2 regions of the Pseudomonas sp. GW821-FHT11D10 genome follow, and region 2 is predicted to be linked to the other one. Evidence: riboswitches for the same ligand, from Rfam matches in the RefSeq annotation. Region 2 holds a riboswitch; the other holds the start of a gene.

Region 1 (4,191 bases), on a different contig from region 2:
CTGACTGCGCTCGCTGCGCCAGGCCAGGTCCTTGAAGCTGATCGGCCGACTGATGATCCGGCCGTCGAGCTCCGGTAATGCGATGTGCATCGCCAGATCCCGCGGACCGAGGCCCTGCTCGCTCTCGCGCCAGCCGGGTTCGTTGTCCTGGGCGCAGATCGCCTGGATCACCGGAATATTTCGACGGAATGGCCGCAGATGCGGTGCTTCCGGGCTGGACTGGGCGAAACCGGTGGTGTTCAGAATCACCGACGCTTCGACCTCATCCAGCCAGTCCTCGACCACCGACAGGCAGCCGGGCTCTTTCAAACTGGCCACGGCGATCGGCAGCGGATTGAGTCCGGCTGCCTGAAGCCGTTGGCAGAACACGTCGATAAACGCCGTGTTCGCCGCTTGCAAATGCGAGCGATAAAACAACACCGCCGCGACCGGTTGACCGGGCAGCCAATCGGCTTGCCAGTCGCTCAGTGCGGCGGTGTTTTGGTTCGGGTGATAAATCGCCGTGCGCGGCAGCGTCTGCGGCTCGCCCCACACGTAATCCCGCGCCAGCCAGCGATTGGCCAGGCAACGGAAAAAGTCCAGCGCGTTGCCCATGCCGCCCTGACGCAAAAACTGCCAGAGCCGGTCGCGATCCTCGGCGCCCACGGTGCTCAAGTCACTGAGCTCCGGGTCAGGACGGTCATCGCCCGGCACCAGAATCACCTGCACGCCACGCTCGGACAGCTCGACCAGCCGCTCGACGCCATAACGCCAATAAGCGATGCCGCCGTGCAACGAGATCAGAATGACCTTGGCGTGGCGCAGCACTTCATCGACGTACAAGTCGACCGACGCATGGTTCTGCACCTGCATCGGGTTGGCCAGCCGCACGCTCGGGTAATCCTCGGGCAGTTGCTGCGCGGCTTCGGCGAGCAGCGCGAGGCTGGAATCGCCGCTGCACAGGATCACCAGCTCGGCGGGGGTTTGTCCAAGGTCGGCAATGTTGTCATCCGACACGAAACCGCCGGGCTGGGTCCTGAGCAGGTGCATGGCTTAAACGCTGAGCGCAGCGCGCAGTTGCGCTTCGAGCTGGGCCGCGTCCAGTGCCTGACCGATCAACACCAGACGCGTCACACGTGCCTCATCGGCGCCCCACTGACGGTCGAAGTGCTTGTCGAAACGCGTGCCCACGCCCTGGATCAGCAGACGCATCGGCTTGTTCGGGATCGCCGCGAAGCCTTTGACCCGCAGGATGCCGTGCTGAACCACCAGTTGCGTCAGTGCGTCGAGCAGCAGGCTTTCGTCGGCTTGCGGCAGTTCGATGGAGATCGAGTCGAAGGCGTCGTGATCGTGATCGTCGTGATCGTCATCGCCTTCACCGTGGTGGTGATCGTGATGGCTGTGGCGGCTGTCGATGTGTTCTTCGGAACCTGCGCCGAGGCCAATCAACACGTCCAGCGGCAGACGACCGTTGCTGGCTTCGATGATTTTCACTGCTGGCGGCAGTTCTTCGGCGACTTCGAGACGGACGCGCGCGAGGTCTTCAGGGCTGGTCTGGTCGGCCTTGTTGAGGATCACCAGATCGGCGCTGGCCAGTTGGTCGGCGAACAGTTCGTGCAGCGGCGATTCGTGGTCCAGGTTCGGATCGAGTTTGCGCTGGGCGTCGACCTGATCCGGGAACGCGGCGAAGGTGCCGGCGGCCACGGCCGGGCTGTCGACCACGGTGATCACCGCGTCAACGGTGCAGGCGCTGCGGATTTCCGGCCACTGGAAGGCTTGCACCAGCGGCTTTGGCAGGGCCAGGCCCGAGGTTTCGATCAGGATGTGGTCGAGATCGCCGCGACGGGCCACCAGTTCGCGCATTACCGGGAAGAACTCTTCCTGAACCGTGCAGCACAGGCAGCCGTTGGCCAGTTCGTAGACGCGGCCGGTGGCTTCTTCTTCGGTGCAGCCGATGGTGCATTGCTTGAGGATTTCACCGTCGATGCCCAGCTCGCCAAACTCGTTGACGATCACCGCGATGCGGCGGCCCTGAGCATTGTCGAGCATGTGCCGCAGCAAGGTGGTTTTGCCCGAGCCGAGGAAGCCGGTGACGATGGTGACGGGGAGTTTGGCCAGTGTTTTCATCGGATGCCCTTTGGCAAGGTGGCGGGCATACGGGACGAGACCGGCGACGCGGGTGCGTGCCTGGAGAGTTCGCCACCGGATCACCCCGCCCGGTTGAAAGTGAGAATCTGTGACGAGGCAGGTCTCCTGGCTGACGGTGTTCGGGTCTTGGCCCGGTATTCGCTGCGCCTTCCCGCTGGCTCTGGATTGAGTTGGCAGTGGCGTGGCAGCGAACAGCACCGTTCACAGTTGCGGGGGCAGCCGCGGCTTGGACCGCGTTCCCTTCTTAGCTTCGGCGTGGGCCGAAGAACCTCGAAAGCGCAAGGCTACGCATGGGTTCGTGATGGGTCAATGGTTGGTGGATTTTGGGATTGGGGGCATATCCGTTGCTTCGGGTGCTGCCGCTGGCGGTTTCGCTCTTACAGCGAGTCCCTTTTTCAAACGCCAAAAAGGAACCAAAAGGCTTTTGCCCCGGCGTACGGCACTTCGCCTAGGCTCAGTGTTCCCTCGCTACGGTGTCCATCAGGGGGCATCGCCTACGGTTTGCTTCGCTGCACCTCCTCTCGATGTATGCGGCTTCGCCGCACGGCGCTGCGCGCCTACCCCCTGATGAACACCTCCGCTCGGCCTGCCGAAGGGGCAAAAAATCAAGAGCCAGAGCCAGAGCAAAAGCCAGAGCAAAAGCCAGATCAAGAGCTCCCTCACCCTAGCCCTCTCCCGGAGGGAGAGGGAACTGATCGAGTGGTTTGGGAGAGGTTCGCCGACGTGCGATACCGCGTCGAACTCAAGTTTTGAAAAGCCCACAAATCGGCTCCCTCTCCTAGGGGAGAGGGCTGGGGTGAGGGGTAACCCCACCACAAAACCAAAGCCGAACACGCCCTGCTCCCCCCACTCAAAACGATGAGCGTTAGCTCGAGTAAAGCTTTTGATCGCAGGGCCCGTCGGCAGGCTGAGTGGAGGGATTGATCCGGGGGTGGGAGCGCAGCGACCGTGCGGCGCAGCCGCATGCATCGAGAGGAGGTGCAGCGAAGCAAACCGTAGGCGATGCCCCCGGATCGATCCCGGAGCGAAGGAACCCCGAGCCTCAGCGAGGGGCCGTACGTCAGGGTTAAAGACCTTTTGGTTACTTTTGGGGCGTTTGCCAAAAGTGACCCGCCGTAAGGGCGGAACCCTAAGTGGCCGTTACCGCAGCAACGGATCTGCCCACAAAATTGACTAAAATCCCCAACCCATGGTCTCCTACACAACTTGTTACGGGTGCCCTTCACAGGGTGAAACGGGAAACCGGTGAATCATGTGCTTTACTCTAAAGCCATGTCAGTCCGGTGCTGCCCCCGCAACGGTAAGCGAGCGAAGCGTCAGATCCACTGTGCCCACAGGCATGGGAAGGTGACGCTTGCAGGTCGGCCAGACGCCAACCCCTCGTGAGCCCGGAGACCGGCCCGCAACACACAGTGCGCATCCTTGCGCCACTGAACATAACAAACCCGCGGTGGGCGGGCGCTGTTCGAACCTCTGCGTGCCCGGCCGCAGGGGTTTTCATGCGCTCAATTCACCCGCTGACACTCCAGAGGGAAGCGCCATGTCGATCATCAGCAGCACCGGCAGCAATTCGGACAAGATCTCCAGCACTACCACCCTGAGCCAACGCCTGACCGCCGCCGTCTGCGCGTCGATCCTCGGTGCGTGCCTCGTGTATTTCGCCGGTTTCTCGCACATCGAAGCGGTGCACAACGCCGCCCACGATACCCGCCACAGCGCCGCGTTCCCGTGCCACTGAGACCTGACGACATGATCAAGCGTATTGCGCAGACCGCAGGTTTCACCGGCCTTCTGGCCGCCCTGCTCCTGACGTTGCTGCAAAGCTTCTGGGTTTCGCCGCTGATTCTGCAGGCCGAAACCTTCGAGAAAGCCGAGCCGGTGGCCGAAGTTCACGAACACGCTGCCGGCACCGCCGCCCACACCCACGATGCCGAAGCCTGGGAGCCGGAAGACGGTTGGCAGCGCGTGGTGTCCACCACCGGCGGCAATCTGGTCGTAGCCGTGGGTTTTGCCCTGATGCTGGCGGGTCTGTACACCCTGCGTGCGCCGACCAAAACCTCGCAA
Region 2 (4,191 bases):
ACATCGTTCAGCGTGACGCCTGCGCGCGACTCGGTGAGGTTGCGGGTCATGTCGGCCTGCAGGCTCCATTGCTCGTTGAGCGCCAGTTTCGCGTCCGCCTCGAAACCGCGCATCTGCACCCGGCCCTGGCCGTTGACCCACTGGATGTCGTCGAGGGTGATCAGGTCATCGATCTTGCGTTTGAACAGGGTGACGCTGGCGCTGAACTCGCGGTCGAGCAGCAGGCCCTTGTAATCCAGACCGAGCTCGGCGTTGCGGCTTTTCTCCGGTTTCAGATTACGGTTGCCCAACTCGTCGCCCGGTTCGTTGACGAACAACTGCTCGGCGTTCGGCAGTTTGTAAGCCGTGCCGTATTGCCCGCGCACAGACCAGTTTTCATTGAGGTCATACAGCGAAGTGAGCATGCCGACCGTGGCGCTGTCGCCACCGCCCATGGCTTCGTGACGGATGCCGATGCTCGGGTGCCAGTCGGGCAGGGCGTCGAACTGCGGGCGCAGTTGGGTATAGAGCGCGTGGGCTTCGGCCTTGTCGTTGTCGATGGTCAGCACATCGTCCTGACCCTTGAACCACTGGTTGTCCGTACCGAACACCAGCACATGCCCGCCGGGCAATTCAGCCTTGCCTTCGGCCTGGACGCCCCAGTCGGTGAAACCCCAGTAGTCGTTGTGGTTGATGGTTCGGGTGCCGCCATTGGCGGTGTTGTTGATGCGCGTGTAGCGGGTGTCCCAGTCGTTGATATGACCTTTGACGAAGTAGCTCAGGCGCTCGTTGAGCGTCTGTTCGAAGGTTGCCGTGGCGATCTGCTGGATGCGGTCGTTGGTGGTCTTGTGGTTGTCGACCGGGCGGGCGAAATCGAGGTTGGCGTCAGCGTACTGGTAGAACAGCTCCAGGCGTTTGTCATCGCCGAAGGACTGAATCGCCTTGCCGCCGAAGGTCGTGACTTCATAGGCGCGCTTCTTTTCGGTGACGTTTTTCAGGTCGCGATTGCGAAACGGTTGATAGCCGTCCGAGACGTTATGGCTGACGTAGGCCAGCAAACCCAGATCGCCGAAACCGTTGCTGAAAATGTTCTCGACCCGCGCATCTCTGGTAGTGCCGCCGAAGGTGTCCAGGCCCATGTTCACTTCGCCGGACGCTTTTCGGCTCTGCGGGCTGCGGGTGACGATGTTGATCACGCCCGACACCGCTTGGGTGCCGAACAACAGGCTTTGCCCACCCTTGAGCACTTCGATGCGCTCGATGGCGTTGGCCGGCAAGGTGTCCAGGTACAAACCGCCGTACAGGCGATTGTTCAGGCGCACGCCGTCGAGCAGGATCAGCGTGTCGTCGTTGCGCCCGCCCAGCAGCGAATAAGTGCCGTAGTCGAACGGACCGTTTTTCGGCGCGACGTACAGGCCGGGAATGAACATCTGCATCACCCGGCTGACATCGGCGCTGGGGCCGGCGCGTTCGATCTGCTCGCGGGTGACGATCTCGACCTTGCTGCCGAACTGCGCCATGTCGGCCACGGTGGTGGACTCCACGGACGGCGCGGAAACGATTTGCTGATGGAGTTCGAGCGGCGTGTCATCCGCCAGCAACAGGGGGCTGAACAGACAGCCGAATAACAGGGATGGAGCCGGAGTGTTGAAAGGTTTGATCATCGTCTTCTCGAAAGGATCTTCGCAGAAGAGCATGCAGGAGAAGGCATCGCGCACACGCCGACACCGGCCCATGCCCGCCCACCGCAGGATTTTGCCAAACAGACATCTCAGGCCGGTCTCCGGGCTCGCGCGTATGGACGCTTTCACCTTCCCATGGCCGTCTGGCCACAGTGGTGTGTCGAAAGCATCACGCGCCTACCGTTGCGGGGGCAGCACCGGACTTGTTCGAAAGGAACGTACCGGTTTCCCGTTTCACCCCATGCACGGCGGCATGGGACACCTGAAACAGGGCGGCATCTGAACACTCGGGTGGGCGTGCGTCAACTACCCGCACGTGTCGAGGATGACGAGGGCTCTTTGCAGGTTACTGCGCGATAAATCTGCGAATCGCTTGAGTGGTTTCGACGGGCGCTTCCTCCATCAGCCAATGCCCCGCGCCGGCAATCACCACTTCGGTGACGTTGTCGGCGGCATTGCGCATCACGATGGCTTCATTGTTGCCGAAGGATTTTTCGCCGCCGACCGCCAGCACCGGCATTTTCAGTTTGGTCTTCATCGATGCTTCGTTGTCCACGGCGTCCTGGCGGATCGCGCGGAACTGGGCGAACGCCGCGTGCATGGCGCCGGGCCGGGCGTAGAGTTTGGCGTAGTGTTGGCGGGTGGCTTCGTCGACCTTTTTCGGGTCGCCGGCGAACTCGTTCCAGAAGCGGTCGAGGTAGATGCGCTCACGCCCGGCCACCAGCCGTTCTGCATCCGGTCCACCGAAATCGAAATGCCAGAGCATCGGCGAGCGAACGATTTCGTTCCACGGCGGGATCCCCGGAACGGGCGCGTCCATCACCACCAGGCGATCGGTCTGCTGCGGATACCGCGAGGCGTAGGCGAAGGCGACCATGGTGCCGATGTCATGACCGACCACCACCGAATGCTCGATGCCCAGCGAAGCCAGCACCGCACGAATGTCACCGGCCTGAGTCTTCTTGTCGTAACCATCGGCGGGAATCGACGACAGGCCCATGCCCCGCAAATCCGGCACCACCACGGTGTGATCCTTCGCCAGATCCGCCGCCAGCGGCGCCCACATATCACCGGTGTCGCCAAAACCATGCAACAGCACCACCGCCGGGCCTTTGCCGCCGATGCGCGTGTGAATTTTTGCACCGTCCACGGCGATGTCCTGAGTGCGGAACGAAGCGGGGAAGGGCGTCACGTCGGCATGGGCCGGAACACTCAGGGCCAGCAGCAGGGAAGCGGTGAGCAGGGCGCGGATCATGGCGTTCACTCCAGAGGGGGTGGCTGGAGCGTAGACGGCTTTGTCCTGTTTTGATGTGCATTTCAGCCGCTGCTTAACGGGTTGCCTGCAGCGCCGCGCCTTGTTGAACAAAACGCTCGATCAACCATCGCGCCGCCGGCCCCGGTGGCAGGTCCGAGCGGTAGATGATGCTGAAGGGGTATTTGCCGCTGGTGTACTCCGGCAGGTTCAGTGGCACGAGCCGGCCGCTGTCCAGATCTTCCTGGATCATCGGCGTCGGCATGTTGCCCCAGCCAATGCCTTCACGCAGCAACATGTGCTTGGCACCCAGATCCGCCAGCCGCCAGGTGCGGTTGCTGAGCACCGCGAACTCCTTGCCCTTGGTCAGTTCCGAGCGGTCGGACAAGACCAGTTGCGTGAACTCGCGTCCGGCCCCCGGCGCATTCTGTTCGGCCAAGGCCAGCGGATGATTCGGCGCGGCGACGGGGATCAACTCGACGTTGCCGGCGCCGATTCTTTCAAGACCGTCGATGCTCTCATTCATGGGGCCGCTCACGCCGATGACCGCGTTGCGGTTGATCACTCGCTCGGTCACGGCGCCGAGGGCCTCCATGTGCAAGTGCAGAGCGACCGTGGGGAATTCCTCTTGAAAGGCCTTGAGCGCGTCCACGATCCGTTCGGCGGGGAGCATCACGTCGAGTACCACATGAACCTCGGCTTCGAGCCCCTGAAGCAGGCCTTTGACCTTGGCGCGCAGGCCATGCACGCCGTTGGCGATGGTCCGGGCTTCGGCCAGCACGGTGCGCCCGGCTTCGGTGAGTTGCGGTTTACGGGTGGTCTGGCGATCAAAAAGCGTCACGCCCAGCTGCATTTCAAGGTTGGCGATCGAATAGCTGATCACCGAAGTGGCCCGGTGAAGCTTGCGCGCAGCCCCTGCAAAACTGCCGACTTCCACGACGGTGAGGAAGACGCGCAGTTGGTCGAGCGTCGGTGTGCCTGGGTCGGAGATCATGCCGGGTTCCTCGAATTACGATTGAAGTCCTTCGTCTGAGGTGAGCAGCTTATCTATTTTATCGACACTAATGATCTAAATTAGTCGGCTATTCAGATGAGCAGGCCAGGCGCAACATTTCTTCACCGGGGCGATTCAGGTCGAATCGCACCCTCATTGAAGGAAATGCCCTGATGACGTCTTCCGCAAACCTCGCTACCTCCACCGCTCACCAGAGCCGTTCCGACCTGAAACAGGCTTCGGCCGCGCTGATCGGCCGTGTATTGCTCAGCGTGATTTTCATC

What was found. Region 2 has a riboswitch for cobalamin ahead of AC1RT4_RS23160 (TonB-dependent receptor plug domain-containing protein). Riboswitches for the same ligand answer to the same signal wherever they lie in the genome.
Region 1: another riboswitch for cobalamin. It lies ahead of cobW (cobalamin biosynthesis protein CobW); the one in region 2 lies ahead of AC1RT4_RS23160 (TonB-dependent receptor plug domain-containing protein).

The regions. Positions count from the first base shown of each region.
Region 1 covers NZ_JBXARR010000001.1:814,672-818,862, reverse strand. Annotated here, with positions in the region: gene cobN (cobaltochelatase subunit CobN) at 1-1,029, opposite strand, end outside; gene cobW (cobalamin biosynthesis protein CobW) at 1,033-2,106, opposite strand; cobalamin riboswitch at 2,206-2,415, opposite strand; cobalamin riboswitch at 3,324-3,545, shown strand; gene AC1RT4_RS03885 (CbtB domain-containing protein) at 3,668-3,865, shown strand; gene AC1RT4_RS03880 (CbtA family protein) at 3,877-4,191, shown strand, end outside.
Region 2 covers NZ_JBXARR010000009.1:35,807-39,997, reverse strand. Annotated here, with positions in the region: gene AC1RT4_RS23160 (TonB-dependent receptor plug domain-containing protein) at 1-1,643, opposite strand, end outside; cobalamin riboswitch at 1,737-1,942, opposite strand; gene AC1RT4_RS23155 (alpha/beta fold hydrolase) at 2,008-2,916, opposite strand; gene AC1RT4_RS23150 (LysR family transcriptional regulator) at 2,990-3,907, opposite strand; gene AC1RT4_RS23145 (DoxX family protein) at 4,081-4,191, shown strand, end outside.